3 regions of the Fictibacillus sp. NPDC058756 genome follow, and region 2 is predicted to be linked to each of the others. Evidence: riboswitches for the same ligand, from Rfam matches in the RefSeq annotation. Region 2 holds a riboswitch; each other region holds the start of a gene.
What was found. Region 2 has a riboswitch for cobalamin ahead of ACFW35_RS17240 (acyl-CoA thioesterase). Riboswitches for the same ligand answer to the same signal wherever they lie in the genome.

Region 1: it holds a riboswitch for cobalamin, as region 2 does, so the genes downstream of both, ACFW35_RS06880 (ribonucleoside-diphosphate reductase subunit alpha) here and ACFW35_RS17240 (acyl-CoA thioesterase) in region 2, are expected to answer to the same signal.
Region 3: it holds a riboswitch for cobalamin, as region 2 does, so the genes downstream of both, ACFW35_RS08105 (DUF4430 domain-containing protein) here and ACFW35_RS17240 (acyl-CoA thioesterase) in region 2, are expected to answer to the same signal.

The regions. Positions count from the first base shown of each region.
Region 1 is NZ_JBHYPU010000001.1:1,381,032-1,385,321, forward strand. It holds gene ACFW35_RS06870 (GntP family permease) at 41-1,435, shown strand; gene ACFW35_RS06875 (3-hydroxybutyrate dehydrogenase) at 1,463-2,248, shown strand; cobalamin riboswitch at 2,318-2,519, shown strand; gene ACFW35_RS06880 (ribonucleoside-diphosphate reductase subunit alpha) at 2,864-4,290, shown strand, end outside.
Region 2 is NZ_JBHYPU010000002.1:78,640-82,929, forward strand. It holds gene ACFW35_RS17235 (S8 family peptidase) at 1-1,039, shown strand, start outside; cobalamin riboswitch at 1,495-1,672, shown strand; gene ACFW35_RS17240 (acyl-CoA thioesterase) at 1,861-2,334, shown strand; gene ACFW35_RS17245 (YbaN family protein) at 2,390-2,755, shown strand; gene ACFW35_RS17250 (hypothetical protein) at 2,800-3,174, opposite strand; gene ACFW35_RS17255 (acyl-CoA thioesterase) at 3,171-3,707, opposite strand; gene cidR (cidABC operon transcriptional activator CidR) at 3,882-4,290, opposite strand, start outside.
Region 3 is NZ_JBHYPU010000001.1:1,609,635-1,613,924, reverse strand. It holds gene serA (phosphoglycerate dehydrogenase) at 1-159, shown strand, start outside; gene ACFW35_RS08115 (histidinol-phosphatase) at 204-1,016, opposite strand; gene ACFW35_RS08110 (ECF transporter S component) at 1,639-2,187, opposite strand; gene ACFW35_RS08105 (DUF4430 domain-containing protein) at 2,159-2,560, opposite strand; cobalamin riboswitch at 2,939-3,122, opposite strand; gene ACFW35_RS08100 (ATP-binding protein) at 3,233-4,290, opposite strand, start outside.

The sequences.
Region 1 (4,290 bases), on a different contig from region 2:
TGAATTCGGAATTTTTATTTAAGAAATGGGGGAAAGAAAATTGGACATTATTATTATTTTATTATCATTATTTTTCCTGATGTTTGTAGCTTATCGTGGTTTTAGTGTCATTTTATTTGCACCGATTGCTGCCTTGTTTGCTGTTTTGCTAACAGAACCAGGCCATGTACTTCCGTTTTTCTCAGGTGTATTTATGGAGAAAATGGTTGGCTTTATTAAGTTATACTTTCCGGTCTTCTTGCTGGGAGCAATATTTGGTAAGGTCGTCGAGATGTCTGGATTTGCAAAATCAATCACTCAGTTTGTAATCAAACTAATCGGACCGTCGCGTGCAATGCTGGCAATTGTACTGGTAGGAGCTATTCTTACTTATGGCGGGGTATCACTTTTCGTGGTGGCATTTGCACTTTATCCATTTGCTGCAGAATTATTTAAGCTTGCAGATATTCCTAAGAGGCTTATTCCCGGAACAATTGCACTTGGTGCCTTTACATTTACGATGGATGCTTTTCCAGGAAGTCCTCAGATTCAAAATATTATTCCGACATCATTTTTCGGAACAACCACGTGGGCTGCACCTTGGTTAGGATTTATAGGCGGTTTGTTTGTTTTTATTCTTGGGATGGTTTACTTAGAATGGAGACGAAGACAGGCAGCAGCTAAAGGTGAAGGGTATGGTACAGGCCATAGCAACGAACCCGAGAAACTCGAATCAGAGAAGCTCCCAAATGCTTTTATCGCGATCTTGCCTCTTATTTTAGTAGGTATTTTTAATAAATGGTTTACGGTTCTTATACCAAAATATTATGGTAAGACATTTGATTTCTCAGCAATTGGTATGAAAAATGTACCGGAGATCCAAATTCCAACACTTGCTGCTGTATGGGCTGTTGAAGGAGCTCTAGTTATTGGGATTATCACAGTACTGCTGTCTTCTTTTAAAAGAATCAAGAACAACTTTAACAAAGGAATCAATTTATCCATCGGCGGTGCACTGCTTGCTACTCTAAACACTGCGTCAGAATATGGATTTGGCGGTGTTATCGCAGCACTCCCAGGTTTTGCAGCTGTAAACAATGCTATGTCAAATACGATAAAAGACCCATTAGTAAACGAAGCTGTTACAACCACTACGCTAGCGGGTATTACAGGTTCAGCTTCAGGCGGTCTGAGTATTGCACTGGCAACTATGAGTGAAACATATGTAGAACAAGCAAACAAGCTTGGAATCGATACAGAAGTTCTTCACCGTGTTGCATCCATGGCGAGTGGCGGCATGGATACATTGCCTCACAACGGTGCAGTAATTACTCTTTTAGCGGTAACCGGTCTAACTCATAAGCAGGCGTATATCGATATCTTTGCAATGACACTTATTAAAACAGCAGCTGTATTTGTTATCATCGGATTGTACTATATGTTCGGGATTGTATAAGTCATTTAAGTTAAGGAGCGGATATCTGTGGAATCGTTCGTAAAAGATAAAGTTGTTTTTATTACAGGGGCAGCAAGCGGAATCGGTCTTGAGTTAGCTAAATCATTTGCTCAGAACGGCGCAAAAGTTGTAATAAGTGATCTGAATGATGAGAAGGCAAAGGCTTCTGCTGATGAACTTAACAATAAGGGATATGATTGTTTAGGATTAGGCTGCAATGTAACAGATGAAGACGATTTGAGGGGTGCACTCGATGAAACACTTCAGCACTATAATCGGATTGATGTATTGATCAATAATGCTGGACTGCAATATGTATCACCGCTAGAAGAGTTTCCAACTGAAAAATTTCAGCAGCTGATAAGTGTAATGCTTACAGCTCCATTTATGGCAACGAAGCACGTGTTCCCAATCATGAAAAAACAAGGGTTCGGACGTATTATCAATATGGCATCTATTAATGGACTAGTAGGATTCGCCGGAAAGGCAGCTTACAACAGTGCTAAACACGGCGTTATCGGTTTAACGAAAGTAGCCGCTTTAGAAGGGGCCGAATATGGCATAACGGTAAATGCTGTTTGTCCTGGTTATGTAGATACTCCACTTGTTAGAGGTCAGCTTGAAGACCTTGCAAAAACACGTAAAGTGGAACTTGAAAAAGTTTTAGAAGAAGTAATCTATCCTTTAGTTCCTCAGAAACGGTTATTAGATGTACAGGAAATTGCTGATTATACGATTTTCCTCTCAAGTGAAAAAGCGAAAGGTGTTACTGGCCAAGCGATTGTAATTGATGGAGGTTATGTGGCACAATAATAGAAGTCTTTGAAAATGCTTTTTCATTGACAATTACTATATTTGGTGTCAAAGTAAATGATACAAACCTATATATGGAGATTTCAGGTGCCGGCTTTAATCCGGCTTAAAAGGGAATTCGGTGAAATGCCGAAGCTGTCCCCGCAACTGTAATTGTGGACGAAATGGAACTGCCACTGTACTGATTAGCTATGAAAATGGCTGCTGTATGGGAAGGCCCAAAGTAGGATGAAGCATAAGCCAGTAGACCTGCCTGAATCTCTTGTTTTCTTTTCCTCGGGGATTGGGAGAAAGAACGGTATTTAACTCAAGCAATAGTCTTGTAAGTTTTCTATACGTTCCTTACCCCTCTTCCTGATGAAGAGGGGTTTTTATTATTGGCTTCTTTCTAAAATTGGTGCATTTTTTTCTTCCTATACAAGTTGATTGAAGCGTAAGGTGTGAGACTCATATGGGACGAGCGGTCAGGTGGAGACTCCTAATGGCGCAAAGCGGCAGGAGGCTCACCGCACGCCCCATGGAAAGCGAGCAGCCTGAAGCGGAAATCAACTACTTTCGAAGAACAACAATGTATACGAAAACAGCCTTATTATTTTACTAAGGAGTGGTCTTAAAATGGAAAATACAGTAGCAAAATCTTCTCTCGGGGAATGGCTGCAAGATTGTGTTGCATCATTTCCAGAACTTGAGGGAGAATTGTTTTTAGCAAGAGCTGAAGAGTTAGAATTAAAAAATAATAATCGTGCAGCGCTTTTCAGACAGTTGATTATGGAGGCTTTAAATTGTTTAAGTATGGAGGAACCACAATGGACATTTGTAGCAGCACGCCTCTATTTAAAGCAGCTGTATGAACAAGTGCAATTGAATAAAGGATCTGACGAGAAACCACCATATTCTAATTTATACGGACTTATTGAGCATTTAGTAGACCTGAAAATTTATAATGATACGATTCTCTCTTCTTATAGCGCTCAGGAAATTAAAGAAGCCGAAAAGTGTATTGTACCTGAAAAAGATGAACTTTTTACATATATCGGGTTAAAGACACTGGCTGACAGGTATCTCGCTAAAGGATTTAACCATGAGTTATATGAACTGCCGCAAGAACGCTGGATGGTGATTGCTCTTTTCTTAATGAAAGATGAGGATCGTAAACATCGGATGGAGCTTGTAAAAGAAGCTTATTGGGCACTTTCAAATCAGTACATGACTGTCGCTACTCCAACTTTAGCGAATGCTGGTAAAAGCTATGGACAGCTTAGTTCTTGTTTCATTGATACAATCGACGATAGTCTTCGCGGTATTTTTGATTCAAATACTGATGCGGCGACTGTATCAAAAGGAGGAGGAGGACTTGGAATTTACCTCGGCAAAATCCGTTCAAGAGGTTCTGATATAAGAGGATTTAAAGGCAATTCTTCCGGAGTTATACCATGGATGAAACAATTGAACAATACAGCCGTTTCCGTAGATCAGCTTGGACAGAGGCAAGGGGCAATTGCAGTTTATCTGGATGTGTGGCATAAAGATATATTGGAATTTTTAGATGCAAAATTAAACAATGGCGATGAAAGAATGAGGACGCATGATCTTTTTACAGGGGTCTGTATTCCTGATTTATTTATGGAAAAAGTAGAAAAACGTGATGACTGGTATTTATTTGATCCGCATGAAGTGAAACGATTCAAAGGCTATTCGCTGGAGGATTCCTATGATGAGCAAAAAGGATACGGCAGTTTCAGAGAAAGATATAAAGAGTGCTTAAACGATGAAAGAATATCAAAAAAATGTATTCCTGCAATAGAAGTAATGAAAAGAATAATGAAGTCTCAGCTTGAAACAGGCACACCATTTATGTTTTATCGAGATACTGTTAATAGACTTAATCCTAATCCGCATCAAGGTATGGTTTATGCATCTAATCTATGTACCGAAATTATGCAGAACATGTCTGCAACCACAGTTCAATCAGAAGAAACTGAAGATGGAGAGATCATCATTCGAAAAACTCCAGGAGACTTTGTTGTCTGTAACCTATCATC
Region 2 (4,290 bases):
ATCAATATTGGAAGAGGTGCTCACAAGCTGCAGTCACGTCAAAAAAATATATTTAAACCGAGAAGTAAAAACCTTGTTAGATGTCGCTCTGCCTACAGCAAAGGCGAAAAATGTTATTAGAAATGGGACAGCCTTAACAGGTGAAGGTATAACAATAGCAATTATCGATACAGGTGTTTATCCACATCTGGATCTTTCGGGGAGAATTACAGGATTCGTTGATTTCATCAATCAAAGGACAGATCCATATGATGATAATGGACATGGTACACATTGTGCGGGTGATGCTGCTGGAAATGGATTAGCATCTTCGGGTCTTTATAGCGGTCCTGCCCCAAAAGCTAATATTGTTGGGGTAAAAGTATTGGATCAGCTAGGATCCGGTTCATTAGAAACAGTTATGCAAGGCGTACAATGGTGCATAGATTATAATCAACAAAATCCAGAAAATAAAATAGATATTATTAGCATGTCCTTAGGTGCAGCTGCCCAACAGTATAATAAAGAAAATGATGATCCAATGGTTCAAATCGTAGAAGCAGCATGGGAAAGTGGAATTGTCGTAGTTGTTGCTGCTGGAAACGAAGGACCAGAAGCGGGTACCGTCGCAAGTCCTGGTATAAGCGATCAGATCATAACGGTTGGTGCGCTGGATGACAGAGACACTGCTGAAGATATAACAGATGATGATGTAGCCAGTTTTTCAAGCAGGGGACCTACTCTATATGGAAATGTAAAACCCGATATATTAGCACCGGGAGTAAATATCGTATCATTACGTTCACCAAATTCTTTTTTAGATAAGCTGCAGAAATCCAGCAGAGTGGGCTCTCAATATTTTGTATTATCAGGCACTTCAATGGCAACACCAATCTGCGCAGGAATCGCAGCACTGATTTTGCAAAGAAATCCTGAATTAACCCCTCAGGAAGTAAAAGAACTATTAATGAATGGTGCTGTAAATGGTGCTGCTTTACAGAGAGATCCTAATGTTTATGGAGCTGGTTATATAAACGCTGAGAATTCAGTTCCAAAATAAAAAAACTCAAGCTGAAATATGCTTGAGTTTTTTTGCAGTTTGCTTAATTTCAGCTGTGCAGGTACCTTCTAATTTCCGCAAAACCTTCTTATAGTTTTTTATTAAGTATATCTTATCTGTACAGGTACTCTTAAACTTATGATCATTTGTTGTATACATAATGGCATGGCAGGGAAAATACGTTTTGTTTACTCGGAAACGCAGGTCCTTCCACATCACAAAGTAACCGCTTATTCCTTTCTTCACAAAGGGATAGGCAAATTGCGTTGAAGCAAGAAAGTTGGTGATATCTGCTTCGTTTTTGCTCTTTTCTATTAAATCCTTATGGTCTGATTGCTTTGGCAGTTTGTGTTCAATTTTAAGGAATTGATAAGAATTATTTCGGATATAAAGTTGCGGTAGTTGTCACCAAAGTTACTTCAACCTATAATAAAATAGAAGCTAATCATATATAGATTAATCCGGTAATCATGGTGTCTGTTACAGACTTAAAAGGGAATCTGGTGAAAATCCAGAGCTGTACCCGCAACTGTAAGTGCTGATGAAATAAGCGAAACCACTGTCTTCGGACGGGAAGGGCTTAAAGTAAAGTGAAGCACGAGTCAGGAGACCTGCCATGTTATAGCGTTGATCTTCTTCGGGAGTTGGGAAGATAAGACGAGGGGTATTTTAATAAATTTGTTCCTTATTAAATATTCTTGCGTTCCCCATCCTTTGTGGTGGGTTTTTTATTTGTTAGTTGATAAGCTTCGAATCTCGTGGTCATACCAACTCCCGCTACTAAAAACAGGGGCATAAAAGCTCCGGGAATGAGGAATGGGATGGAACAATTATCATCAAATGTCTCAAGAACGATTCAAACGAAACTTGTATTGCCTCCAGATACAAATCATATGGGAACCATCTTCGGGGGAACGGTATTATCGTATATCGATGAAATCGCAGCGATCTCTGCAATGAAACATAGCGGAAAGGTTGTTGTAACGGCATCTATTGATAATGTGAACTTTTTATCCTCCGCCAAAGTGGGCGATATATTAATTCTTGAAGGTGTCGTCATTTCAACAGGCAGGACTTCAATGGAAGTGTATGTGAAGGTAGAATGCCAAAACCTAGAAACAGGCAACAGAACGTTAAACACAACATCAATACTTACAATGGTTGCGATTGATAACGATGGGAAACCAAAACCTGTGCCGAGTGTTATACCGGAAACAGAAGAGGAAATATCATTTTTTGAGGATAATCAGTTGAGGAAGGAACGAAGGCTGTTATATAAAAACGTGAATCAATAGCCTTTAATAATTAAAGCAGGTAAGATAGATGGTGAAGGAAGGAGTGAGAATCCCAGTGAAAATCAAGAATATTTTTTATGTATCCCTGGGATTCTTATTTCTTGGATTAGGAATTGTGGGTATCATTATGCCACTGATCCCTACAACACCTTTACTGCTTTTAGCGTCTTACTTTTTTGTAAAAGGTTCTAAAAAGTTTGAGGTGTGGTTTAAAGGTACTGCCATATATAAAAATCATTTAGAAGAATTTATCAAAGAAAGATCTATGACCCGAAAAAAGAAAATCATGATCAACTTGTTTGCTGATGCCATGATTGCTGTGGCTTTTTTTATGACGGAGAGTACGGTAGTGAAGGTAGTGCTGCTTCTAATTGTTGCGTATAAATACTATTATTTTATAACCAAGATTAAAACCGTATAAAATAAAACCCTGAGTACGAAAATAAGTACTCAGGGTTTCTGCATTTATTGAATAATCGCAGAGCTGCCTGCTAACGATTCAGGTGTTTTCCCTAGAGCAAGCTGGCTAAGTCTGGAGTATCCAGTATGTTTATACGCGGTGAATAATTTTCTTACTTCATTAATATCTTTGTCACCGGTTAATCGTTGCATTTCTTTTTTATACAAACGGATAACAGACCCAATAACAAATTCAGGTTTGGCGTTTCCGGGATCCTCATTCATTATTAAGCATCCCATGTACTGGTACTTTAGCTGCATGGCACGGGTTAAGTTAATTACATCGATTAGCTTTTCGAAAAGCTCAGGATAGGATTGCTCTAATTTATTTAGTGCAGTTTGTGCTGATTTTAGTTCATTTTGGCTGCATAATGTAATCATGCAAATACCTCCTCTTTTACATCCCACGGTTTATCAAGAGAAATGACAGCTGCTAATTCTTTACTTTTCATTCGTCTCAGCTTTCGGACTTCTGCTCTTTCTTTCGCTGTTTCATATAAGAATTTCTCTTCTTCTGTTTCAGGGATTACTTCTGGAACGTCAACAGGCTTTTTATCTTCACCTAAAGCTACGAAAGTTAAGAAGGCTGTCGCAGCAATTCTTCTATCGCCTGTAATCATGTCTTCAGCAATCACTTTGCAAAAGATCTCCATTGAGCTTTTACCGGTATATGAAACAAACGATTCAATGCAGACAGAGTCGGTTTGATGGATTGGATGTAAAAAGTCAATTGAATCCGTTGAAGCTGTTACACATTCTTTTACTCTGGCGTGTCTTCGTGCAGATAAGGTAGCATTGTTATCCAGCTTTCTCATCAAAACTCCGCCGAAAAGGGTATTATAATTATTTAAATCCAGAGACATAACCTGGTCAGTATTAATAATGCGGCTTTCTCGCGCTTTCTTTTTGTTCATTTGAATCATTCCTTCCAAGATGTAAATTTCCATTTACAAGGTAAGTGTAACGCCTGAATTACCATGAAGTAAAATGGTTATTTTTCATTTGTAACATAGCCTTTATCTATGAAAATGCTTACACCTATGCCATAACTGCATAAAAAAAGACAATTCCCTGTGGAATCGTCTTTTTTATAGTTGTTCTTTTACAAAATGCAGCCATTCTTTTGCAGCAAAAGATAAATATTGATCTTTTCTCCAAATAAGTGCGAGTTCCCAGCCTATTGAGGGATTCACAACCTTGAGCGTTTTAACTTTTGTAGTAAGATGCCCGCAGATACTTTCAGGTAATAAAGAAACACCAAGTTTACAAGCGACCATTTCTTCGATGAACGACCATTGTGAGCTTTCGGAGATTACATGGGGATTAAAGCCGGCATGGTTACAAGAAGAGATGATGCGATCATGCAAAACAAAATCCTTATTGAACAGTATAAAAGATTCACTGCTGAGATCGGATAGGCTAACTTTTTCATATCGGGCAAGTGGATGATCAGGGTGAATAATTAGCTGCAAATCTTCCTTCATAAAAGAAAAATAT
Region 3 (4,290 bases), on a different contig from region 2:
GAACGGAAAATAAATATCGCGACGATGCACGTAGGAAGAAAATCAGCAGGCGGTGAAGCAATGATGGTATTAACATTTGATTCACAGCTGCCTGAAGAAATTCAAAAAGAACTAGTCAACATTGAGGATCTGCTCGTTTGCAAACCGTTGGACCTGTAATTTATACATTAAAAAACTTGGCTCTGATGAGCCAAGTTTTTTAGTTATCCTAATTCAACTTCTTTTCGCTCTCCATCTTTAAAAGTCATAAGTGTTGTATATCCTGTCTTTTTTGCAAGCTCAATAGAAGATTCATAGTTTTCCCCTACTTGATGAGGTTCATGGGCATCAGAAGATAAAACGATAGGAATACCCTTTTTAAAGCATAATGAAAGCAGCTCAGGTTCAGGGTATAATCTCCCGACAGGTTTGCGTAAACCAGCTGAAGAAATTTCCACACATGTTTTTGAATCTTTCAAAGCGTCTGTTACCCTCTCATACTGCTCCATTAAAAATTCCTCGTCTTTTGGAACGTGATTAAAAATTTTCACCAAGTCAATATGTCCTACAATATCAAAAAGATTCGATTGTGCCAGCGTTATGATTTGGTCGTAATATGCCCTATATGTTTCGTACAGATCCCTTCGATCCCATTCTTTTCTGAATTCAGCAAGATCAATTCCAAAATCGTCAACCCAGTGAACAGAGCCGATCACGTAATCAAATGGATAAGATGAAATGAAGGATTCCATCTCTTTGTGGCTGCCTGGGGTATAGTCCATTTCAATAGACATTCTTACGTCTAAACCTAACCCTCCCGCTTTCTGAAATAAATTCATGTAGTCATCCATCGCATAATAGCGTCTTTCTTCCATCCATGGTTTCGAAACAATGTTTTTCGTTTCATAAAAATGATAAGCGTGTTCAGATATCCCGAATTCTTCGATTCCTTTTTGTTTTGCTGTCTCCACAAATTTCGTTAAGTAATCAATCGTCAAAGTTCCTTTTTCGAGATGAGCATGGTAATCCGTCAGCATATTAGTCTCCTTTTTAAAAAACGTTTTACCATATGTACCACGAATATCTCTTTCAATCAAGCATTTATGCCCCTAGTTTTCCGCCGATAAAAAGCACACTGATGCAAAGTGTTAAAAATAACACCGCAAAAAAACGATTAAGATAGTCTCTCATTTTGTCCTCCTAAATTTCAAGAATCAACTTTACTATCCTATTCAATTAATGAAATTTTTGAACTCTATTTTTAAAATTAAAGTGTGTGCGCTTGGCGGACTGGTTTTTAGCTAGGCTGTTTTCGCAAACTTTGTTGCTCTTGAAAAATGGTTGATTTCCGCTCCAGGTACTCGCTTTCCGCGGGGTGGGCGGTGAGCCTCCTTGGCGCGTTGCACCATTAGGAGTCTCACCTGTCCCACTGATCCCGCAGGACAAGGAAGGCTTCGACAGCGTTACATCGCACGAAGAAAATATGGTTTTTATTTTCGAGGAGTCTCGCACCTTGCGCTCCAACCAACCTGTCAATGGAGAGAATGAAAAAAAAGACCACAAAAGCAACAGCCTTATAGACAAGAACCTTTCGCTAAGAGTGCTACAGATTTTCTAAACTAAATAAGAAGTTAAACAGGGGCAAAATAAAAAACCGCCTTAATAGGCGGCTGTTTTGTTAAAATTGTTATTTAGCTGCTTCTCCATAATATATAGGAGCGGTTTGTATAGCACTATAAAGAATACTGCATTTCCAATCGCATGGTTCAAATCAAATGGCAGCCCTGCCACATAATATGGCCAGAATTTTTGTGTAATGACACCGCCCATTATTACCGACATAATGAAACCGAACAGAAAGCCGCAGAAGCTTGCATATAAGCTCATGACCCACCATGGCATTATATGACGGTATTTGCCGAGCAGACCGCTTAAAACTGCAATAATCCCCCAAGCGATCATCTGCCCGAAAGTCCATAGGCCGTGACCTAAGAATAGGTTAGTAGTTAAAGTACTTAAAATAGCTAGAATTAGACCTTGGACAGGACCAAGTACAAATGATGCTAATATTAAAATCGTTGTATTCGGCTGAACGTTTGGAATCATTGCAAATGCTATACGTCCTACAGTTAAGATTGCTGCAAGCAAAGCAATGATCGTAATCCTCCTGATCGTCAGCTTATTCATACTTGTGGAAGTCGAATTCAACAGTATCACCAGGTTTCAATGTGATATCTTTTGCGCCTTTCATTGCTTCTTCACCATTAACAGAAAAGAACCATGATGTTTTATCCTGTTCGTTTCCGGCAATTCCTTCAATACTGCTGATAAAAGAATCATCAAATTGAGTTTCGATCTTAAAGTTATCCTTCATAACATCCATGATTGTTGTTTGTTCCGTAATTGCTACCTTCTTTTCTGCAACCTTCTCTTTGCCATTATCTTTTGTAATTTGAACGGTTACTTGTTCTTTTTTGTTTTCTTCAGTTTTTGGCTGATCAGAAGCCTTCTTTGTCTCAGATGTTCCACACCCAGCCATTATCATCATCATTGCTGCAAATACTAAAATAAGCTTTTTCATCATAAAACCTCTTTCTTGTTGATAATCTTTTTTCTTTCAGGGTGTTTTCGTAATCCTTGTTGCTTTTGAAAGGGGTTGATTTCCGCTTCAGGATGCTCGCTTTCCGCGGGGCGTGCGGTGAGCCTCCTCGGCGCTTCGCACCCTTAGGAGTCTCACCTGTCCCGCTGCTCGCGCAGGAGTCTCGCATCTTGCGCTACAATCAACTATTCAAAGAAGAGAGGAACCAAAACACCCAAACTAACATGCTTCTGGAAAACAGTTTTTCACCAAACAAAAAAATCCCCTTCGTCTACGAAGGAGATAGATAATTTGGTGTATAGGCAGAAAACAGCGGCCGTTTAATGGCACTGCTTTAACACCCCCCTATCCTCGTAGGTCATGTCATGTACAAAACAGGCAGGTCTCCTGGCTCTTGATCATCGTCCCCTAACGCCTTCCCGTTTTCACAGTGGCAGATCAATTAGGTTTCTCACAATTACAGTGGCGGGACCGCAACGGAATCTAACCGTTTTCCCTATTATGCTTGTCCGATATGGACAGCACCTGTTAAAACACTTATGAAATTTTCTTTTTACAAATCAATTATAACCGACTGGAGAAAATTGTGAAATCATTTTTTCAATCTGTTCGATGTTCCTTATGAAACAAGATTAATCGGGAAAGAATGATAATTTATTTCACAGTTCGAGGTATTACGAAAGAGAATGTCGTACCTTCATTATTTTTACTATGAACATTAATTTGGCCGCCATGCGCTTCCACAATGTTTCTGGCGATTGCAAGGCCTAGACCCGTACCTCCTGATTTTCCTCTTGTCCTTGCTTTATCGCCTTTATAAAAGCGTTCAAAAACAAACGGAAGATCTTCCTCTTTAATTCCTGATCCGTTATCTTTAATGAAAAACTTAACTGCCTTTTCACTAGTTTCTATTGATAGACGAACGAACCCCCCATGTGAAGAATGGCGAATGGCATTATCTATTAAGTTTGTTAAAACTTGCTCAATTCGGTCAGGATCTATTTCCATCTCATTATGGATACCAGAAATATCGAGTGTTAGCTGTATATCTCTGTCTTTAGCAGGACCTTGAAATTTTCGGACGATACGTTCGGCGAACGGTGGAATTGCTAAGTGTGTATAGTGGAGCTTCATATGCCCTGCTTCTAATCTTGCAAGATCAAGCAGTTCATTAACAAGCCTTCCCATCCTTTTGGATTCATCCAAAATGATGCCTGCTAATTCCTTCTTTTCTTCTTCTGATTCTGCAACATCATCTACAATAGCTTCACTGTATCCCTGAAGCATCGCTATTGGTGTCTTAAGTTCATGTGAAACGTTTGCTACAAAATCCTCTCGCAATTTATCCATTCGACGCTCTTCTGTCATGTCACGCAGAACCGCAACAGCACCGCGAATTACAGAGTGATCATATAAAGGTGTCATTACTATAACCCATGAACGGCCCTGTATGTCTATTTCGGTCATCTGCTCGCTTTCAAGTGAAACAACCTGCTGAAAAAGCTGAGTGACAGCAATTGGAACATTTCCTTTCACTTCACTCTTCATGCCTGATTCATAATAAAAAGCTTGTAAAAAGCGGTCAGCCGGAGGATTAGTTACAAGGATATTCATCTTTCTGTCAAACGTAATAACACCATCAGCCATTGAACTCAAGATGCTTGTCAGCTGTTCTTTTTCCTGGTTTAAAGCTGTAATATTATTTTTAAGCT